DNA from 2 places in the Exiguobacterium sp. R-17 genome. Region 2 is predicted to be linked to the other one. Evidence: riboswitches for the same ligand, from Rfam matches in the RefSeq annotation. Region 2 holds a riboswitch; the other holds the start of a gene.
What was found. Region 2 has a riboswitch for S-adenosylmethionine ahead of metK (methionine adenosyltransferase). Riboswitches for the same ligand answer to the same signal wherever they lie in the genome.
Positions count from the first base shown of each region.

Region 1: it holds a riboswitch for S-adenosylmethionine, as region 2 does, so the genes downstream of both, ACN9MT_RS14635 (Na+/H+ antiporter NhaC family protein) here and metK (methionine adenosyltransferase) in region 2, are expected to answer to the same signal.

Region 1 covers NZ_CP184372.1:2,774,987-2,785,829, forward strand. The annotation lists gene alr (alanine racemase) at 1-407, opposite strand, end outside; gene acpS (holo-ACP synthase) at 409-765, opposite strand; gene ACN9MT_RS14580 (rhomboid family intramembrane serine protease) at 834-1,574, shown strand; gene ACN9MT_RS14585 (hypothetical protein) at 1,625-1,888, opposite strand; gene ACN9MT_RS14590 (hypothetical protein) at 1,908-2,408, opposite strand; gene ACN9MT_RS14595 (4a-hydroxytetrahydrobiopterin dehydratase) at 2,398-2,673, opposite strand; gene ACN9MT_RS14600 (cysteine hydrolase family protein) at 2,836-3,369, shown strand; gene ACN9MT_RS14605 (nicotinate phosphoribosyltransferase) at 3,387-4,838, shown strand; gene ACN9MT_RS14610 (hypothetical protein) at 4,889-5,215, opposite strand; gene ACN9MT_RS14615 (YwpF family protein) at 5,357-5,848, shown strand; gene ACN9MT_RS14620 (histidine phosphatase family protein) at 5,845-6,435, opposite strand; gene ACN9MT_RS14625 (alpha/beta hydrolase) at 6,453-7,442, opposite strand; gene ACN9MT_RS14630 (metal ABC transporter solute-binding protein, Zn/Mn family) at 7,612-8,625, shown strand; SAM riboswitch class I at 8,695-8,799, shown strand; gene ACN9MT_RS14635 (Na+/H+ antiporter NhaC family protein) at 8,881-10,191, shown strand; gene ACN9MT_RS14640 (hypothetical protein) at 10,231-10,434, opposite strand; gene ACN9MT_RS14645 (aldo/keto reductase) at 10,594-10,843, shown strand, end outside.
Region 2 covers NZ_CP184372.1:2,262,708-2,273,550, reverse strand. The annotation lists gene ytkD (RNA deprotection pyrophosphohydrolase) at 1-163, shown strand, start outside; gene ACN9MT_RS12015 (alpha/beta hydrolase family protein) at 135-899, shown strand; gene ACN9MT_RS12010 (EAL and HDOD domain-containing protein) at 1,066-2,319, shown strand; gene pckA (phosphoenolpyruvate carboxykinase (ATP)) at 2,347-3,915, opposite strand; SAM riboswitch class I at 4,150-4,276, shown strand; gene metK (methionine adenosyltransferase) at 4,405-5,613, shown strand; gene ACN9MT_RS11995 (GNAT family N-acetyltransferase) at 5,751-6,239, shown strand; gene ACN9MT_RS11990 (serine aminopeptidase domain-containing protein) at 6,318-7,022, shown strand; gene ACN9MT_RS11985 (class I SAM-dependent methyltransferase) at 7,073-7,669, opposite strand; gene ACN9MT_RS11980 (MDR family MFS transporter) at 7,826-9,004, shown strand; gene ACN9MT_RS11975 (peptidoglycan bridge formation glycyltransferase FemA/FemB family protein) at 9,188-10,222, shown strand; gene ACN9MT_RS11970 (HAD family hydrolase) at 10,313-10,843, shown strand, end outside.

The DNA.
Region 1 (10,843 bases), 510 kb from region 2:
TGCAGTCCGAGTCGCCCCATCCCGGTATCGACCTTGATATGCAAACGCAGATGATCGATTTCCGTCAGATGCCGTTTCGCTTCTTGGAGCCAATCGGCTGAAAAGACAGGAACAGCGACATCGTAATTCGAAGCGACTGGCGCATGCTCCGGCAGTAAAGCTTCAAGCATCAAAATTGGCGCTCGGATACCCGCTTCTCGCAACTCAATCGCTTCTTCAAGGAGCGCAACAGCGAGTAAGTCAGCTCCATTTTCAAGGGCAATCTCAGCGACTGTCACTGCACCGTGACCATATCCGTCTGCCTTGACGACTGCCATCACCTGTTGCTCGCCCATTCGTGTTTTAATTTCGCGTATATTGTGTGCGATAGCTTCCCGATCGATTTCAATCCAAGTTGGTCGATACATCCTAATCCCTCTTCTCTAATAAGACTTGCGCAGACGCGTAGTGCTCTGAATGTGTAATCGAGACATGGATGACGCCATCGAATGGTCCGCTCATGATCGGTCGTCCGGTCTCATCGTTTAAAACTTCGACGTCCTGCCAGGAAACCTCTTTTCCGACACCGGTTCCAAATGCTTTAACGAACGCTTCCTTTGCGGCGAAGCGACCTGCCAGGTACTCAATTTGCCGGTGTCCTGAAAGCGATTGAAATCGTTCCTGTTCTGCCTGCGTCAAAATTCTCCCTGCAAAACGTGGCTGTCGCTCGAGCGTTTGCTCGATTCGATTTAGTTCGACTAAATCGATCCCAATTCCATAAATCATCCGAGACGCCTCCACAGTTCTATTCTTCGCCATCTTCATATAGAATGAAGATGAAGCGAGGTGTTGTCATGTTTAGTCGAACGGAAAATCTACAAACGTTCACACGTTCTTATCCGGTCGTTTCGTTGTTCATTTTAATCCAAGTCGCCCTGTTTGTCATCGAACAGTTAGGTGGACTCCTTAATCTGACGTTCTCTCCCTTAAGTGCAGGCGCAGCAATTAATCTCTTAATCGGGCAAGGTGAATGGTGGCGTGTCGTCACGGCCACGTTCTTGCATTATGATTTTTGGCATATTGCGTTCAATACGTTTGCTCTCGTCATTTTCGCACCGCCTCTCGAGCGGATGATCGGGCATACTCGATTCGCTATTTTTTACTTGCTCGTCGGTACGCTTGCGAACGTCTTGACGTACTTCACGAAAATCAATGAACCGTTCTATGGACAAGCCGGAGCATCCGGTGCCATTCTTGGTCTGCTTGGTTTTTATGTCTACTTGAGTCGTTTCAAACGAACGGTCATCATGGCAGACGATACACGGCTTGTGTATATCTTCACTGCAGTCACGGCAGTCTTTACGTTACTTGGATCGAACGTCGCTGTCTTCGGTCACTTGTACGGTTTCGTCCTCGGATTCCTTTTCGGATTCGTCTTCGGCAACCGCGCCGTGCCATTCACACGTCCGTTCCAAACGGGTCGTCGGACAAGTGGTGGTCCTGTCTTCGTAAGCGGTTCTGGGCAGTTGGGTCGTATCTTCTTCTATGTCATCATCGCCTTTGCTGTACTCGGATTATTCTTCCGTTACCTGTAAACCAGCATACAAAAAAAGGACTACGCTACATGCGTAAGTCCTTTTTTTGATTATTTGCGTAGAACTTCTGCCAAGTCCTTCACATCATCAATCAAGTTATGGATCGTCTCCTGATTATCCGTATAAAGTGCTTTTAATTCCTCAAAGCGTCCTTTCGGATCTTGTTTGACAGCAGACAATTGTGTTCCTGCGCCACTGAATGTTCGTTTCACTGCCGTGAACTGCGCTTGACGCGTATCTTTATGCAGTAGTGATAAAGTAGCGCCGACAAGTGCGCCACCAAGTGTTGCTACGACAAAATAGTTCTTCTTCATCTGTTAGTCCCCCTGCATCTCACTCATTTGTTGGTGGTACGATTTGATACCGTTTCATGACGGGAGAAGGCGCGAACGACTTCCCTGCCTCTTCAGCATACTGGTCTACCGTGAGACGTTCAACTGATTTTGCATAACGAGCCCCGTCGCTTGTCTCATGGAACTGAATCAATAAGACGAGATCCGTCCCCTTCTCGACACGTCCAATCCGAAAAGCCTGGAAGCCACCATATTCTGCTCCAATGACTTTTGGATTCGACATCACTTGATGTACGAATAAATCTCCGCTATTTTGATCTGCCGGAATCGACCAGTAGAAGAGACTGCCTTCATCCGAAAAATTTCCACGTGATTCGAGCAACGTGTAGGTATTGCCACTTTGAAAAGGTGATTTCGAGTCCGTCTCTATCCAGAGGATAGCGTCACCGCTTCCGCTAGCAACACGAATGTGAGCGTCCCGAGAACGAATTTTTTCAACAAACGAACCGCTACCGAATGTGATTGAAAGTTTAGATGGCATCACAGGCCTCCGCAAGTTGAAAGTCTTTTTCCGTCAATCCGTTTTCATCATGAGTCGTCGCCGCAAGTGTGACGTTTTTATAGTCAATCACGATCCGTGGATGATGATTCAAGTTTTCGGCGATACTCCCGACTTCCTGTACGAAATCCAGTGCAGCAGGAAACGATGGAAGTGTATACGTTCGGACGATTTCATCATCGACGATACTCCAATCCTGCAATCGTTCAAGATGCTCTTCCACTTCATACTCATTCAACCTAGCCATCCCTTTCTCCTCCTCTACTATCATTTTCGTCCTATACTTTATACCCCATTCTATTACTTCTCTATACCTGTTTGTATCCGATTTCTTCCTTTCGCCTTCTATGTGAGATAGAGTACAATGTGAAAGAGAACACTAATTCAAAACCGAAAGGGGCTCACGCACATGCGCGCTCTGATTGTCATTGATTACACGATCGACTTCGTTGCTGACGAAGGGAAGCTGACTTGTGGAAAACCAGGACAGGCGATTGAAGACCGGATCGCTACATTGATGGAGGAATTTTCAACAGAGGACTACGTCGTCATTGCCAACGATATTCATGAGGAAGGTGATACGTTCCATCCGGAAACTGTCCTTTTCCCGCCGCATAATATTCGCGGAACACATGGACGTGATTTGTTTGGGAAAGTCGCAGCCATGGCACGTGTCGCTGATCACATCATTGATAAGACGCGTTACAGTGCGTTCGCCGGGACGGACCTTGATTTACGCTTGCGTGAACGTGGTATCCGCGAAGTCCACCTCGTTGGCGTCTGTACGGACATCTGTGTCCTTCATACAGCTGTTGATGCCTACAATCTCGGATATCATATCGTCGTCCATGCCGATGCGGTCGCAAGCTTTAACGCGACGGGTCACGACTGGGCGCTTACACACTTTAAACAATCGATCGGCGCAGAAGTCGTCGGCGAATAAGAAGGGATTTGTCCGTTATGTTACAACGTAATCTTGCACTCCATACCGATCTATACTTACCACGGTGGATGTATATCTACTGGAAAGAAGGACGTCACAATGAACGTGCCGTCTTCGATGTCTACTACCGTTCGAATCCGTTTGCAGGAGGGTATGTCGTCTTTGCGGGTCTTGAGAACATCATCGAGTACATTCAAACACTCCGTTTCACGGAAGAAGACATCACGTATTTGCAAGAGATGATCGGCTTCCCAGATGAATTCAAGGATGAACTGCGTCAATTCAAGTTCAACGGTTCGATTTCCAGTGTCAAAGAAGGTGAGATCGTCTTCCCGAACGAACCATTGATTCGAATCGAGGCACGAATTTTTGAAGCGAAACTCTTACAGACCGCGATTTTGAACATCGCGAACCATGAATCACTCATCGCGACGAAATACGCACGCATTCGTCAATCGGCACCCCGTGCGAAGTTTCTTGAAGCCGGTGCCCGACGTGCGCAAGGCATCGATGCTGCTTACTTCGGAACGCGTGCTTCGTACCTCGCTGGTTTTGACGTCACAAGTCTTGCTTCAGCAGGACGCGATTTCGGAATCCCATGTGGCGGAACGATGGAACATGCCGACATTCAATTCCATGATGATGAACTAACAGCATTCCGGACATTTGCTTCTCACTATCCGGATCAATCGACGTTACTCGTCGATACGTATGACACACTCAAGAGTGGTCTGCCGAATGCCATCACGGTCGCAAAGGAACTCCAAGCCAAAGGACATAAACTGCGCGGAATCCGGATCGATTCTGGTGACTTATCTTATTTGTCAAAACGTGCTCGTAACATGCTTGACGAAGCCGGCTTCCCAGAAGTCGACATCGTCTTGTCAGGGGATCTCGATGAGTACGTCATCCAAGATTTGCGCATCCAAGGCGCCCAAGCGAATACGTTCCTCGTCGGAACACGTGGTATTACAGCTTACGAGCAACCCGCTCTCGGAATGGTCTATAAACTGGTCGCACGTGAAGTAGACGGCGAACTCACACCTGTCATCAAAGTGTCCTCTTCAAAAGCCAAGACGACGACACCACACATCAAGGAAGTCTATCGAATCATCGATCCGGTGACGGATAAGTTTAAAGGGGATTACGTGACGTTGATGGATGAGGATCCATCGACACTTGAAGCCGTCGATCTCATTGACGTCCGGGACCCATCGTTCCGTAACCGTGTGGAGCAGTTCAAGGTCGAACGTTTGCTTGAACCGATCTTCAAAGATGGAGAGCTAATCTATACAGTTCCAACGATCGAAGAGATCCGTCACTTCCATGAAACGCAGATCGGTCGTCTTTGGGAGGAGTACAAACGTCTCCGTTTGCCAGAGATTTATGCCGTCACATTCAGTGACCGTCTCTGGAAACTCAAACTCGACATGATTCGGGAAACACGACTCGCGAGTGGTTTAAAATAAGACGCACAAAAAAGCGCCGTTCTTCCTCCTCAGGATGAACGGCGCTTTTCTCATGTTAATCCTGCTTCGTTTCCGACAGGTGTCATTTCTGTTGGCGCTTGTTCCATCTTCTTACGAAAGTACCATGCGAAACCAAGCGCACCTCCGATGAAGACGATATACGTTATGCGTTGACCGAATTCTGCTAAGGAATCCGCGTAAAAAATACTGATTAAATGATCACTTCCACTAATGAGTAGCAAACAGGCAATCAGGAGCGCAATGCGATATGCAAGCGTCGGGCGGTCTGTCGGTTCAGCATGCCAATACATAATGATATGGTGGGCAAGTAGGACAATACCCAGGATTCCTAATATTCCAATGAGTACTTGCGGCATAATGAACGATCCTCCTGTTAGTAATATCTAGTCTTATTTAAACATAGTTCACACGAATTTCGTCAGGAAAAGTTTCCCGTCCCACATTCCTCACGGTATACTGTAGAAAAATCGTAAGCGATCAAGGGAGGGCATTTTTTCATGAAAACCTTTAAATTATGCACATTACGCATTTTAATGGACGAATCAGGACGTGATACGACGATTCCCGTCGCCATTCAGGACGGATTAACGGTCAGTACCGAACAGACGGCACAATGGGTCGCGGAAATCGTCGTTCCTTCGAGCGATCAGCCGATCGTCGATGAATTGTTCACAAAACATTTACGTGCTTTGATTGAAATCACGATCTCACGACCCGATAATGACCCTGCCGCGATGATCGTCACGCCTCTTGAACGGACTGCCTTAAGCGAACACGTCTCCTATGTCTTCACCGGTAAGATGGTCATGATGAAGAATGATTTATCCGAATCGATCTTACGTGAAGTCGTCGAAGATGGATTCGCTGGCGAGGAACTCGTCCAAGAATACAAGGATCGTCGTTCAAAACGCGGTGCACATATCACGAGTATCGCTAAAGAAACATTTAAACAGTATCTAGCAGAACATCCAGAAACACCGATTTCTTAAGGTTTTTCGACTTCGTCCGTGATGTGATCCGCTACATTGATTCGATCAATCGTATAGTGGTCCGTATATTGGATATAATTCGCACATGCATTTTTCAAAGGTGTCCGGTAACTGAATGTCTCATCAATCGACGATAAGGCTGCTTTGATCGTATGCGAGTGACAGACGATTAAGATTCGTTTCCCCTCATACGTTCGTGTCACTTCCTGTAATGCTTCGAATACGCGATCCTGAATCGCTTGTTCCGTTTCAAGACCCGGAACACGTTTCGTATCGTTCGCTTGAACAGCTTCATAAATCGACGCAACCGGTTCACCGGAAGCAGCACCAAATTCACGTTCGACGAGTCGGTCATCGGTCGCTGTGATCGTCAATCTGACCGCACGTCCGATGATTTCTGCTGTCTCAACAGCGCGAGACAACGGGCTTGCTAGCAAGACATCCCACTTTTCATTGGCTAGATAAGCGGCGCTGAGTTCCGCTTGTCTTTTTCCTGTTGCATTCAACGGGATATCTTCTCTTCCTTGGATTCGTTCATTTAAGTTCCAATCCGTCTGACCATGTCGCACTAAACAAATTTCAGTCATGTCTCTGTCTCCTTCATTCAAGAAATATGACTGATTGTATCATGTTTTTCATCGGGAAGTTGTCGCGGTGGCAATAACAACACCTGACAAGTGAAGCGTTCAATTCGTTCGAGCAGTCGTTCAATTTTCAATGGATTTTCTGTCTGTGCAAAACTAGCAAGTGAGTGGGTACCGTTCGGAAAAGAAAACAAACGGACATCAGCTCCGACATCGGCTCCTTTTTCAACGAAGTGAAGAGCTTGGGAAAACGGAACGATTGGATCTTTTTTGCCATGCAGGAGCATGATCGGTGGGGCGTCTGACGAGAGATGCGTCACAGGTGAAACGTGAGTCATGAGCTTGCGCCATTCTTCCCGTCCACCTTTATAAAACTTAATGTGAGCGATCCAGGTCTGAATGAAAGTAAACAATAAAAAATTCGTCGGTGGATATAAGGCAATGACACCACTAATCAATGGCATGTGTCGTTCATCGCGCTCACCAACGAAAGCAGATGGGGCAAGTGCCGTCGTCAGCATGAGTGCAGCTCCGGCTGAGTCTCCCCATACCATCATCCGTCCTCTTAAAATGCGAAGATCTTCTGCTTCTTTGTTCAAAAAGCATAAGGTATCCCGTACATCTTCGAGATTATCCGGAAAATAACTCCCTTCTTCAAACAGACGATAATCGATACTACAAACAGCAACCCCAAGTTCAAGCAGGCGATCAACGATCGGGCTAAAACAGAACATATCCTCGCGCTCTCCACGAACGAATGCGCCACCGTGCGCGTAGATCGCGACCGGGAACGGTCCTTCCCCCGGCGGATAATAGAGATCGAGTTGTAAGGTACGGTCTCCCACTTGTTTGTAAGTGAGTGTCCGCGGTGCGAGTTGTTTTTCTGTGATTGGCAAGGCGGGTTCAGTCCACCGAAGTAATGCACCGTAATTGTTCCAGATACTTGCTCCCGCAGCTGCTGTCGTTAGTAGTGCAGCTCCCCCCATTAGCCATGCAGTTTCACGTTTCACTTGATCACCTCCAAAAGACGTATCAATTCCTTCATTTTATTATCCTTTTACCCCGTTTTAAAAGAAGTCGAACGTCTCGGTATTCGTACTTGACGCTTCTCAAACGTTCCGCTATAGTGAAAAAGTCCAAATCGGAATAATTACGTTTTAATAACGGAGGTAACATACAATGAAAAAAATCATTCCTGCTTTAACGGTCGCATTCGCGAGCGCAAGTATCCTCGCAGCTTGTGGATCAAACACCGATTCATCGACTTCAGATGATAAAAAGACGGAAATCTATACATCGACGTTCGCAACAGCTGCCATTGCCCGTGAAATCGGTGGTAATCAAGTCAACGTCAAGATGATCGTCCCACCTGGAGCAGATCCGCACTCCTATGAACCGACGTCAAAGCAACTCACTGAGATTGCCAAAGGTGACCTTTTCCTTTTGACGGGTACGACACTTGAACCCTATTCAAAAAAAATCCAAGAGAGTCTAAAAGGCACGGACGTCCGGTTCGTCGAGACGAGTAAGGATGTCACTTTGCTGGAATCGGATGCTACGCTTCACGCACATGAAGAAGAGGGACATACAGAAGAAGAGCATGCGCACGAAGAAGCAGGGCACGATGATCACGCAACTGATGAACATGCGCACGAAGAGGAAGAACACGATCATGGAAAATACGATCCACACGTCTGGCTTGATCCTGTCAACGCCAAAGCAATGGCACGTTCTATCACAGTCGCCTTATCAAAAGAAGTACCAAAAGACAAAGCAACATTCGAAAAAAACTTGAAAGCATTCGATCAGCAAGCTGACGCACTCGATAAAGAGTTCAAGCAAGCCGTTGCTGACGGATCGAAAAAAGAACTTCTCGTCACACATGCAGCTTACGGTTACCTCGCCGAACGATACGGGTTCACGCAGCTTCCAATCGCCGGAATTTCCCCTTCCGATGAACCCTCACAAAAGCAACTGGCTGCTTTAGTGAAAGAAGCGCGGATGCATGATTTGAAATACGTCGCGTTCGAAGAGACGGTTTCACCAAAGGTTGCGCGTGTCATCCAAAAAGAAATCGGAGCTGAATCCGTGACGATCCATAACCTCGAGTCGGTGACGAAATCGCAGCAAAACAGCTCGTATTTTAAGTTGATGGAAGAAAACGTCCAGACGTTAGAACAGGCACTTCAGTAAAGTACAGTTGACACGCGTTACTCAATGCGGTACGGTAAGAAACGTGTTTTACAACAATTGAATGACTTCTTTTTATCGCGAGAAACGGAGGGACTGGCCCAATGATGTTTCGGCAGCGGACGATTTGATTCGTACTGTGCCAAATCCAGCAAGCGAAAGCTTGAGAGATAAGAAGAGCGTCTTTATTTCATAAAGACCTCCTTCTTTCTTGCGAAGGGGTCTTTTTTTGTATCTTTGAGAAACGAGGTATCAACAATGAAAGAAACGATTACGCCTAACAAATGGGCACTTCTTCCCCTCGTCGTGTTCCTGGTCCTCTTCATCGGAGCCGGTATTTTCTATGACGATTTTTACAAATTTCCGATTCTGATCGCTGCTTTGATCGCGCTGATCTTTGCAGCAATCACGACGAAAGGATCGATTAATCAAACGGTTGAACGAATCGCAACCGGTGCCGGAAATCCCGATATCATGATTATGGTCTTCATCTTCTTATTAGCCGGTACGTTCTCTGGAACGGCAGAAGCAATCGGCGCAATCGAAGCAACTGTCAATGCTGCCTTAACGTTCCTACCTCCGTCACTCCTGATGAGCGGTCTGTTCGTCATCGCTGCCTTCATCTCGATGGCAATGGGTACCTCGACAGGAACGATTGCTGCACTTGCTCCAATCGCCTTCGGTATTCATGAAGCAACAGGTATCAACGTTGCGATCGCAGCAGCGTCAGTCGTTGGGGGTTCGATGTTCGGTGATAACTTGTCGTTCATCTCGGATACGACAATCGCTGCCGTTCGGACACAAAAAACGAACATGCGTGATAAGTTCCGGACGAACTTCATGATCGTTCTCCCGGCTGCCGTCTTAACGGTCATCTTACTCGCGTTCGTTTCTGGTTCTGGCGATGCGGCAGCAGCTAAAGCATTCGAGTTCTACAAATTAATTCCGTATCTCGCCGTCATCGTCCTTGCACTATTTGGTGTCAATGTCATTCTTGTTCTCGTCGGTGGCACATTGCTCACTGGCATCATCGGTATGATCGACGGTAGCTTTGGCTTAAGTGGGTTCGTCCTTTCGATGTCAAAAGGAATGATGGGCATGGCAGAGATTTCAATCTTGACACTCCTCATGGGTGGTCTCGTCAGTTTGATTACGTTCAATGGCGGAATCGCCTACTTGAAAGAGACGTTGACGCGCAAGATTTCACAGCGTCGCGGTGCTGAATTCAGTATGGCAGCACTCGTCAGTGCGACGAACCTCGCAACGGCGAACAATACGATCTCGATTCTCGTTGCTGGACCACTCGCGGCTGAAATCGCTGATACGTATGAAATCGACCGCAAGAAATCAGCGAGTATTCTTGATATCTTCTCTTGTGGTATTCAAGGCATCATTCCGTATGGGGCACAACTGCTGATCGCAGCAGAGTTGACGAAGACAGCTTCACCAGAACTGATTCCGTATCTGTTCTATCCGTTCCTGCTCTTCGTCTGTGGATCGATTGCCATCATCTTTGGTTTCCCACGTCCGAAAAAATCAGTTGCTCAACAGGAAAAAATCTCTTCTTAACCAACGACAGGTCCGATCATGGTGATCGGACCTGTTTCATTATTTTTTCTGCTTCGCTTGTCGTTCTAAAATCAAATACGCGATTGCTGGAAGTGGAAACTGAAGGAGTCCCGCGCCTCCCCATACCCACGGGTTACGTCCTGATTTTCGTGCACTGAAAAATAGGCTAACTGCTTGCGTGACCAACAAGGCACTAATACTAAGCCAAGCTCCCTTTGATAGCTTTTTATTCTTTTGAGCCATCCTTTCTCCCCCTCTTTCTGACATACGGTCAGATGTGATGAATTCTCTTTTATTTTAACCCATTCTATTCCTCCATGAGCATGGAAACGGACGGTTTCGTTCGTTCGTGCTAAACTAAACGAGCAAATCTAAACTACGTTTTATGAGGAGGAGTAACACATGCAATACGCAAAACTTTCAAACGGTATTACGATTCCCCAAATCGGATTCGGTGTCTGGCAAGTAGACGAAGAAACAGAAGCACCCGCTGCTGTTGCTGAAGCACTACGTGTCGGCTATCGTCATATCGATACAGCTGCTGTCTATAAAAACGAGCGCGGTGTCGCAAAAGGTATCAAAGAAAGCGGCGTGAAACGTGAGGATCTCTTCTTAACGTCGAAAGTCTGGAACGATGATATTCGTGCCGGTC
Region 2 (10,843 bases):
CGAATCGCTGTCATCCCATTTGGCTGTAGATGAAACAGATGGTGCTTTTCTGTTCGAGGAACTCCCTGATCGTCTCGATACGAACCGACAATACAGTTTCATGATGAAGGACCGCGTCCTTCCGGAGACACTCCGTGTACTTAGCGAACGCCGATTGGTTTGAACTTCCGCGGCAAGGTCCGTTTCGGACGTTTCGGATGTTCTATACGACGACAGACGGGGAGCGCGTCGGTGCCTATATCGTACTTCCGCAAGTCGCGAACGGACAGGGGATTCTCTACTTGCGAGGTGGCACACGATCTATCGGAATGGTTCGACCGACACGGCTGCTCGCGTTCGCGCAGGCTGGTTTTTTCGTCATGGCACCTTTCTATCGGGGAAACTTAGGCGGAACAGGAAAAGAAGATTTCGGACATCGGGATGTCGAAGACGCATGCAGTGCTTTCGATTGGTTGCAACAACGTGTCTCGCATGTTCATGCATTCGGATTTTCTCGTGGGGGGCAAATGGCATTACTCCTGGCTCATCATCGTCCAGTTTCGCGGACGGTGTCGTGGGCAGGCGTGACCGAGTTGACATGGACCTACGAGGAGCAGAAGACGATGCAAAAAATGTTGCGTCGCTATACGGGGGGGACACCAGACACCGTACCTGAGGCGTATAAGGTGCGCTCGCCGCTTCATGTCGCTCCTCAAGGTGAAGTATTATTGATTCACGGTGCGTATGATGAGAACGTTCGTTTACGACATGCGACGGCTTATGCTGCACGTCATCCCGACCAAACCCTGCTTCAGACTTATGCGTATGCACATCAGTTCCCGATCCATGAAAAATTACGTGTGACGCGTGATATTTTGACTTGGTTCGAGACAGGCATTTGGAACCGATATGATACATGATTCAAGCAATACGACGTTTGTCGTATTGCTTTTTGTATTTTGGAAGATGAAGCATAGAGATTGAAAAAACAGACCATTGATACATTGTAAAAAACAATAATCTCCTAAAAAGTAAACTTTGATATAATAGAAACCATCTGAGGACAATGGAGGGGGCAGGAGAACGATGGATATCTTATTAGCACGTCAACCCATCGTTAATCGAGTTGGATCAATTGATGCATTTGAATTATTGTATCGTTCGATTGAACAAATGACTATTTTTGATGGGGATTTAGCGACGATGGATGTATTGACGAATACACTCGTCCATATGGGGGTGGAACATGTCGCGGAAGGAAAAAAACTTTTCGTCAACTTTACGTCAGATTTGTTGAAAAGTGATCTGATTCATTATTTAGATCCTAACCGATTCGTCATTGAAATTTTAGAGACAGTTGATATTGATACTGAAATGTTGTCGGTTCTGCATAGTTGGAAAGAAGCAGGCTTCACATTAGCACTTGATGATTTTGTGACAGATTTACTTCGACAGCACGGAGCGGAATTGTTTGCGTTGATTGATTTAATTAAAATCGACATCGAGGCAATTTCCCCTCGCGAGCAAAGTGCCATTTTGCATATCGTTCGACGTAATTATCCTCATATTAAGATGCTTGCTGAACGTGTCGAGACGCACGAGGATCATACACGTTGTCTTGATATGGGGTATGACTGGTTCCAAGGCTATTTTTATGCTAAACCGATGCTGATGAAAGGGAAAGCTGTTCCACCACAATTGCCGGTGTTGTTAAAGATGCTGAAGTGGCTTGATACGGATGAGAAGTACGATGAAGTCATTGATGAAATCGAAGCCAATCCGTATATCAGCATCCAGGTATTACAACTAATCAATTCTCCGGGAGTGGGATTACGCAATACAGTTAGTTCCGTTCGTCAAGCGATCTCACTACTTGGCTTCGCTCAACTTAAAAGCTGGATTTCGTTGATTGTCTTACGTGAAATGAAGCTCGCAAGTCCTTATGAATGGTCGAATGAGTTGCTGCGTTCTTCCTTACATTGCGCAAAGCTCTGTGAGTTGTTTGCAACAGAAACAAGGACGCTGCAACAAGAGAGTGCCTATATGATCGGCTTGTTATCGCATATCGATGCGTTATTGTCCGTTGATATTGACGACATCATCGATCAATTGCCAATCGAGGATTCCTTGAAGATTGTCCTCCAAGGAAAAGACCATCCGTTCCGGGATTGTCTAGTGCTTGCGATCAGCGCAGATCGCGGTGATTTCGAACAGTTCGAATTGCTCAGTCAACGGTTAGGTGTATCACTTCCGCGAGCATATGCGTTACTGACGGAAAGTCAGGAGTGGCTTATGCAAAAAGAGATGCATCTTCAAGAAGAGACAGATGCCATTCTATAAAAAAAAGAGCCCTGAGGCTCTTTTTTTTTATAGACATGGACCTGCTGACTTGATCGCATCCGTCGCACTTTCGAAACGAAGGAAATTATGTTGGAATTTCTCAGCAAGCGAACGCGCTTGTGTGTTGTATTCGTCAGGATTTGACCAGACGCGTACCGGATTGAGTAATTCACTTGGAACACCAGGAACTTCAAGTGGCATATGAAGTCCGAAGATTGGGTGCTTTTCTGTTGGAATCGCTGCAAGTGTTCCGTTGACGGCAGCGTTGACCATCGTCCGTGTATACGATAGCTTCATTCGACTACCTGTCCCGTAAGCACCGCCTGTCCAGCCTGTGTTGACGAGATAAACGGTCACACCGTGACGATCAATCAGTTCTCCGAGCATCGTCGCATACTTTTCAGGTATCAGTGGAAGAAATGGTGAACCGAAGCATGTCGAGAACGTTGCTTCCGGTTCCGTGATACCACGCTCTGTTCCAGCAAGTTTTGATGTATAACCTGATAGGAAATGATACATCGCTTGTTCTTTCGTCAATTTACTGATCGGAGGCAAGACGCCATACGCATCAGCCGTCAAGAAGACAATCGTCTTCGGATGACCAGCCCGTGATGGAACAGCGATGTTATCGATCGCTGTGATCGGATAAGCAGCACGTGTATTTTCTGTCAACGATGTGTCATCGTAATCAGGATGACGAGATTCATCGAGCACGACGTTTTCAAGGACAGTTCCGAAACGGATCGCATCAAAAATTTGCGGTTCTTTTTCGCGTGACAGATTGACCGTCTTCGCATAACATCCACCTTCAATGTTGAAGACGCCGTCATGCGACCAACCATGCTCATCGTCACCGATCAATTGACGGCTATCGTCTGCTGACAGGGTGGTCTTACCAGTACCGGATAGACCGAAGAACAAGGCGACGTCGCCTTCGTGTCCGACGTTTGCTGAACAGTGCATCGAAAGGACATTTTCTTGTGGTAAGAGGTAGTTCATGACGGAAAAAATCGATTTTTTGATTTCGCCCGCATATTCGGTTCCGCCGATCAAGACGATCCGGTGTTCAAACGACATGGCGATGAATGTCTCGGAATTCGTTCCGTCAACGGTAGGATCTGCTTTGAAATGTGGCGCGTAGACGACCGTGAACGGTTCGAAGGCAGCCACTTCAGGATACTCGCGTAAAAAGAGTTGTTTGGCAAACAGGTTATGCCAAGCGTATTGTGTGAGCACACGAACCGGAAGGGTGAAGTGCGTATCTGCCCCAGCAGCAGCTTCTGTGTAGTAGAGCTGATCGGCTTCGTTCATGTAACGAAGAACCTTTTGTAACAATTGTTCAAATTTGTCTCCATCCATCGGTTGGTTAACATGACCCCAATCGATGTGAGACTCGCAGGAAGAATCACGGACGATGAACTTATCTTTTGGTGAACGACCTGTAAATTTCCCCGTTTCTACAGATAGTGCGCCGTTCTCAGCAAGGACACCTTCTTCGTTTCGAATCGCATGTTCGACAAGTTCAGCAACAGATAGTTGTTTGAACACATGCTCTTTCTTGAGTAGTTCTTCGATATTCAGGACCGTCATCGGCATCCTGACCCCACCTTTCCCCTACGTTGGTTTTGGCTCACTGCATTTAGTATGACACATTCATTATATATGACATACTAAAGGGAGCGCAATCATTTTCTAGTGCTGATTTCTATTTATCTGGAAACGCTTTCAGCATTAATAGTTTAACATCTCTTTTAAAAAGTTTCGACTAGAATTTGAAACCTTGCTTGACAGAGTAGGTACAACTTTATATCATGTAATTCGTAACGGATACTCTTATTCTGAGCAGGTGGAGGGAACAAGGCCCGAAGAAACCCGGCAACCGTCCTACATTAATTCATATATTAATGAGGGAAAAGGTGCTCTCCTGAAGCGAAGTAAACACTTCGAACGATAAGAGGGTAAAGGAAGAACGCACAACCTTTCCCTGACCATTTTTTGGACTTGGAAAGGTTTTTTTCATTTTACCGTCCCACTCAACTAGGGGAAATGAGTACACCGTCAAATTCTTTTTTGGGAGGGTCATACATGACAAACCTTAATCGCCGACTATTCACGTCGGAGTCAGTCACTGAAGGTCATCCAGATAAAATCTGTGACCAAATTTCGGATTCAATCCTCGATGCGATTCTTGCAGCGGATCCAAATGCACGTGTTGCGGCAGAAACTTCTGTTACAACAGGTCTCGTTCTCGTTGCAGGTGAGATCACGACATCCACTTACGTCGACATTCCAAAAGTCGTTCGTGAAACGATTCGTGAAATCGGCTACACACGCGCGAAATACGGTTTCGATGCGGATACATGTGCTGTATTGACATCGATCGATGAGCAATCAGCAGATATCGCTCTTGGTGTCGACCAAGCGCTTGAAGCACGTGAAGGTAGCATGTCTGATGCAGAAATCGATGCAATCGGTGCAGGAGACCAAGGTCTTATGTTCGGTTACGCAACGAAAGAAACACCAGAACTCATGCCACTTCCAATTTCGCTTTCGCACCGTCTCGCACGCCGTTTGGCAGAAGTGCGTAAAAACGGTCAACTCGACTACCTTCGTCCGGACGGAAAAACACAAGTCACGGTCGAATACAACGAGAACAACGAGCCGGTTCGTGTCGATACGATCGTCATCTCGACACAACATGCGGAAGAAGTTACGCTTGAGCAAATCCAAGCTGATTTGAAAGAACACGTCATCACACCGGTCATCCCGGCTGAATACATCGACGCAGCAACGAAATTCTTCATCAACCCAACTGGTCGTTTCGTCATTGGCGGACCACAAGGAGATGCTGGATTGACTGGTCGTAAGATCATCGTTGATACGTATGGTGGATACGCACGCCACGGCGGTGGAGCATTCTCAGGTAAAGATCCAACAAAAGTCGACCGTTCAGCTGCATACGCAGCACGTTACGTCGCGAAGAACCTCGTTGCTGCAGGTCTTGCAGACAAAGCAGAAGTTCAACTTGCGTACGCAATCGGTGTCGCGCACCCTGTATCAATCGCAGTTGATACATTCGGCACAGGAAAACTTCCTGAAGCACAACTCGTCGAATTGGTTGCTGAAAACTTCGATCTTCGTCCGGCTGGAATCATCAACATGCTTGATCTCCGTCGTCCGATCTATCGTCAAACAGCTGCATACGGTCACTTCGGTCGTACAGATGTTGAGCTTCCATGGGAGCAAACAGATAAAGCAGCAGTTCTTGAAGAACAAGCAAAACGTTTCGCATAATCAAAAAGTCCGGAAATCCTACGTGGGTTTTCGGGCTTTTTTGTTTCCGCGGAACTTTGCAGGAAACGAATGTTTTTTCTAGAAAAGGGTAAAAGTACATGAGTCGATTTGTATGAGTATAAAGGGGGGTTCCGATTATGGAAATACGCGAAGCTATTCCAGCTGATGCAGGACGTATTCATGACATTGCTATCACATCTTGGTTGGATACGTATGAAGAAATCTATTCCGAACGTTCGAAAGCGCATTTCGTGCAGGAGGCGTATCCGCAAGAAGAAGTCGTTCGTGCGATCCGGACGGCGGAAGAAGCACGGGGAGAGTATTTTTATGTCGGAATCATCGACGAGGAAATCGTCGGTTTCATTCATGCTATTGATGTCGAAGGAACATGGGAGATCATTCGGCTTTACGTCTTGCCGGAATATCAGCAAAACGGAATCGGAAGACGTCTGATTCGTGAACTCGAACGACAAGGAGCCGTCCCACTCGAAGTCTACGTGGAAGCACGTAACTATAAAGCGCGTCAATTCCTGACCTCATTTGGTTTTGAAGAACTTAGTGAGATGACGGAAGAAGTGTTTGGGCAAGCGGAATCAGTCGTTCGTCTTCGCCATGTTGCCTCGTGAAATCCGTCTCGGGACGGTTTCGTTTGCGTTTGAAATAAGGTATCGTGAAAAGGAAGTATGAAGTGAAGAGGTGAGTTTGTGGTTGAACAACCAACAGGAATCATCGTATTAGTCTATCCGTTACAACTGCGTGCCCGTCCGAGTGAAGCTTTGATTCGAGTACTCGAAAGAGAGTATGAAGTGCTACTCGTCGACGCACCACGTCGCATTTCGTTTGAAGAGCACGGTCAACTGTTAAAAGAAGCATTACGCGAAGCAGGAAAACGAAAGCTACCGATTCATATCATCGCCTGTAGCATGGGGGCACTCGTCGTCAATCGTCTGTTGCAAGAATATGAACTACCAGTCGCAAGTCTTGCGTTCGTTTCACCATTGTTTGATTGGCATCCGTCGAAACAACTCGGAGGTGTCAAACAAGTCTTCGCGAGTGCGTTTGATCGTTTCCGTCCCGATGCGCCACTCGGTACGTTGCCGTTTGGTCAAAGTACGGAAGATACCGTTCGCATCGGTGAACTGACGTATGCGCAGTACCGGGAAATCGAAGAAGAGATCGTCGTACATGACGAGGAACGAAAAAAACTGCCTCGTGTAAACTTGGCTTGTTTTTATGCACCAGACGATCAGTTCGCAGACGTCAAACTGACACTCGAAGTATGTCGGAAAATGGGTGGCGATCAGATTTACTTACAACGTCTACACGGTTTCCCGCATTTCAGCTTTGAACGGTTGAATACACGGTTTGCGGAAAAATTATTGTTGTTTTTTAAATTAGTCGAAGAATGAAAGAAGTGATGGTTTCCATAGCGGAAGCCATCACTTCTTTATTTCTACTGTCAGCGCACTTTTTTCTCGATCGCGATGATGAACGGTGGATGATTCTGTTGATTCAAGAAGCGGTACTGAAGAACGGCATAACCTTGCTGATCAAGGGCTGTGACGTAATCTAGGACAGCATCGCGTTCCCGTTTTCCTTCAAGATGACCGTGATAGACGACAAGGACGACAAGACCACCAGGTGCAAGTACCGGGAGGAGAGCGTCGAGTGCTTCAAGCGTCTCTTCACCTGTCGTCGTGATCGATTTATCACTTCCAGGCAAGTATCCGAGATTGAAGACGCCGGCACGAACAGGCCGTCGTTCGTCCGAAAGACGCGCACCAACATGGATGTGACTTTCGTGATAAAGATCGACGCGTTCTAACATTCCGGCTTCGTCGAGACGTCGTGTCGATTCCTCGATGGCTTGAGCTTGGACGTCGAACGCAAGGACTCTACCTTCTGGACCGACGCATTCTGCTAAGAACTGAGTATCATGTCCATTTCCGGCAGTCATATCGACGACGCAGTCACCAGGTTCGATGACGGACTCCAGTAATTGTTTCGTATAAGGTAGTACACGGGCAAGTGACATGGCATAGACTCCTGTTCCTATGGGCTGTTTTTCTCTTTATACATGATCATCGTATGTATGATTCCTCCTGCATTATACCATCTTTTGAGTCATTGACGAAAAGTGAAGTGGCTTGACAGGCGGGGGAGGGATTGCGTAAAGTGGCAAGGTTGAGAATGAAATAGGAGGACCAAAGGTATGCCAAAATTACCAAAAGCGGTCTGGATCCTCGTCCTTGCGATGGCCATCAATACGACGGGATCCTCTTTTTTATGGCCGTTCAATACATTATATATTCATGAATATTTAGGGGAGTCGATGACAAAAGCCGGAATGGCGTTATTCGTCAACTCAGCCTTAGCAATCGTTGGGAACTACTTAGGCGGAAAAGCGTTTGACCGACTCGGCGGAAAGAAGACGCTTGTCATCAGTGTCATCGGACTTGTCCTGTCTTCCGTCGGCTTGTTGCTATTTCATCAGACGTATATTGGATACGTCGCGATGCTTGGATTGATTGGATTCGTCGGTGGGATGGTTTTCCCAACGATCTACGCAATGACGGGCGTCATCTGGCCGGAAGGCGGACGCCGCGCCTTTAATGCGATCTATGTCGCGCAAAACGTCGGTGTAGCCCTCGGGACAGCTGTTAGTGGTCAAATTGCTGCTTTTTCGATTCAGTACATCTTCATCGCCAATCTCGTTCTCTATATCGTCTTTGCCATCATTTTGTTTGTCGGTTTGTCCTGGATTCAGGCGCCAGCGCGGATGCATGCGGCACATGACGAGATCGAAACGACACGCACACCACTTTCGCGCGGATCCGCACGGACGATGTTGCTCGTTTCGATCGGTTATGCCTTACTTTGGTTCGTTTATGTGCAATGGCAAGGGACCTTTGCTGTCCATACGAAATCGCTCGGTGTCACGATTTCCGAGTACTCGATTCTTTGGACAATCAATGGAGCGCTTATCGTGTTCGCACAACCTTTATTAACACCAATTCTTCGTTGGTTTGGAGATGATTTGAAACGCCAACTGATGACCGGGACAGGCATCTTCCTTCTCTCTTATCTGATTGTTCCGTTTGCAGGCGGCTTCAAGATGTTCCTCGTGGCGATGATCATTCTGACAATCGGTGAGATGTTCATCTGGCCAGCGGTTCCTGCAATGGCGGCGCGACTTGCGCCAATCGGAAAAGAAGGAGAATTCCAAGGATACGTTAATATCGCTGCTTCAGCAGGACGGATGATCAGTCCGACAGTTGGAGGTTTGATCTACGATTTATCAGGTATGTCAGCAGTTTTCTTGACCTTAATTGGATTGATCCTGTTAGCAGGAGTTGTCTTCCTTCGTGCTATTCCTAAAACCACATCATGAGCTTTATCTTGTGAGACAGCGGACAATAGATCAGCTGTCTTTTGTTACATCATTCGTTCGAAAATTATAAAACAAACATTTAATAATATGGAATATTTCGGCAAAGAAACGGGTACTTTCTAATCAAGAACTTGAAAAGAAAGGTCATATGAACGTTGCTTCTTTTTGACTGGAGGTGCACGGATGGAAAGGTGTCAATTCATCACAGATGCCGCAACTTGGACGACACACGTACAGAAACAGCCTCTTGATATCTTCTATAGTCACCAATACGTCACGCTCAACGCTAGACCGTCTGAGCAAGCGGTATTATTTCTTTATGAAGGTCATGCAGGGACACTGTTTTATCCTTTTTTGAAGCGTCGTATTTTTGATACGCCTTATTCAGATCTCATTACCCCGTACGGCTATGGCGGACCGGAAATCATCGGTCGACTGACTGCGTCCGAGATCCAGCAGGCTCGTTTATCCTTTGAGAGGTGGGCGGAGCAAGAATCGATCGTCTCGGAAATGATCCGCTTTAATCCATTAACAGGTAATGAACGGTTTATGCAGGACTGGACAAAAGTTTCCTTCATCCGTCATACGACGAGTATTGATTTGCGTCCTTCACTTGAAGATATCATGCAGACATTTCATAAGAAGACGAGAAGCATGATTCGTAAATCGCTTGCTTCACCCTTAACCGTCAGAACAGGAACACGGGACGATCTACCTGTTTTTTTAGCGTTGTATCATGAAACGATGGACCGGAAGAATGCCTCGGCTCATTATTATTTTACCGCGACGTATTTTGAGCAATTGATGGAGACGAACCCACTTTGTGAGCCCTTATTACTGATGGCGGAAATCGACGGAAAAGCGGTTGGAGGATACTTCGTATTGCTTGGAAAAGAATACGCCCACGGTCATTTGATCGGCTGTAAGCGGGATGAAGCGAAGATGTTCCCGAATCAGCGACTTGAGTACGAAGCAATTCTTCAGGCAAAAGCACGGGGACTCGTCGAACAACATCTTGGGGGCGGGTATCAAGAACGGGATAGTCTTTTTGAGAGTAAATGCCGTTACACTGGATATCGACTATTTGAGTATCATCAAGGAAAATCCATCCTGCAGCCATCACTATATGATTTGCTCTGCATACGATACGGATCAAATGCTGATTCCGATTATTTTCCGGCGTATCGACAAGCTGGTATTCAGGTGGCAACTAGTTAAATAGATAATGAGAGTATGAAAACGACTACATCGTGTAGTCGTTTTTTTGATATGCTGAAGTCAGGATCGATCAATAAAGGGGGAGTTATCGTGAAAAAACGCGGTCTGATTTTTGATATGGACGGGGTTATCTTAGATAGTGAGATTCGCTACTTTGAAGTGCATCAACAGATGTTCAAAAGGTTATCGATTCCGCTTGATCCGGTTCAGTATGCGACGTTCATGGGAAAAACAGGAGATGAAATGTGGGAAGAACTCGTCGCCCAGCATCAGCTGAAAGAAACAGCTAGTGCGTTGCTTGAGGAAGAACATCGCTTGTTTCAAATTCATGCAAAGCCGGAAGAGTGTGGATTAAAAAAAGGCGTCACACAAGTCATCGAACAAGCGGCGACTCTTGGTTACGATATCGGCATTGCTTCTTCGAGTTCACTTCAGAAAATCGAACGTGTCATCCGTCATTATGGGCTTCCGATCACGCACTACGTCAGTGGAGAAGAAGTCATCCGTTCGAAACCGGATCCCGCGATTTTTCGACTTGCGGCAGAGCGGATTGGACACGCACCCGAGAACTGTCTCGTCATTGAAGACGCTGCGAACGGGATGATTGGTGCGAAAGCAGCA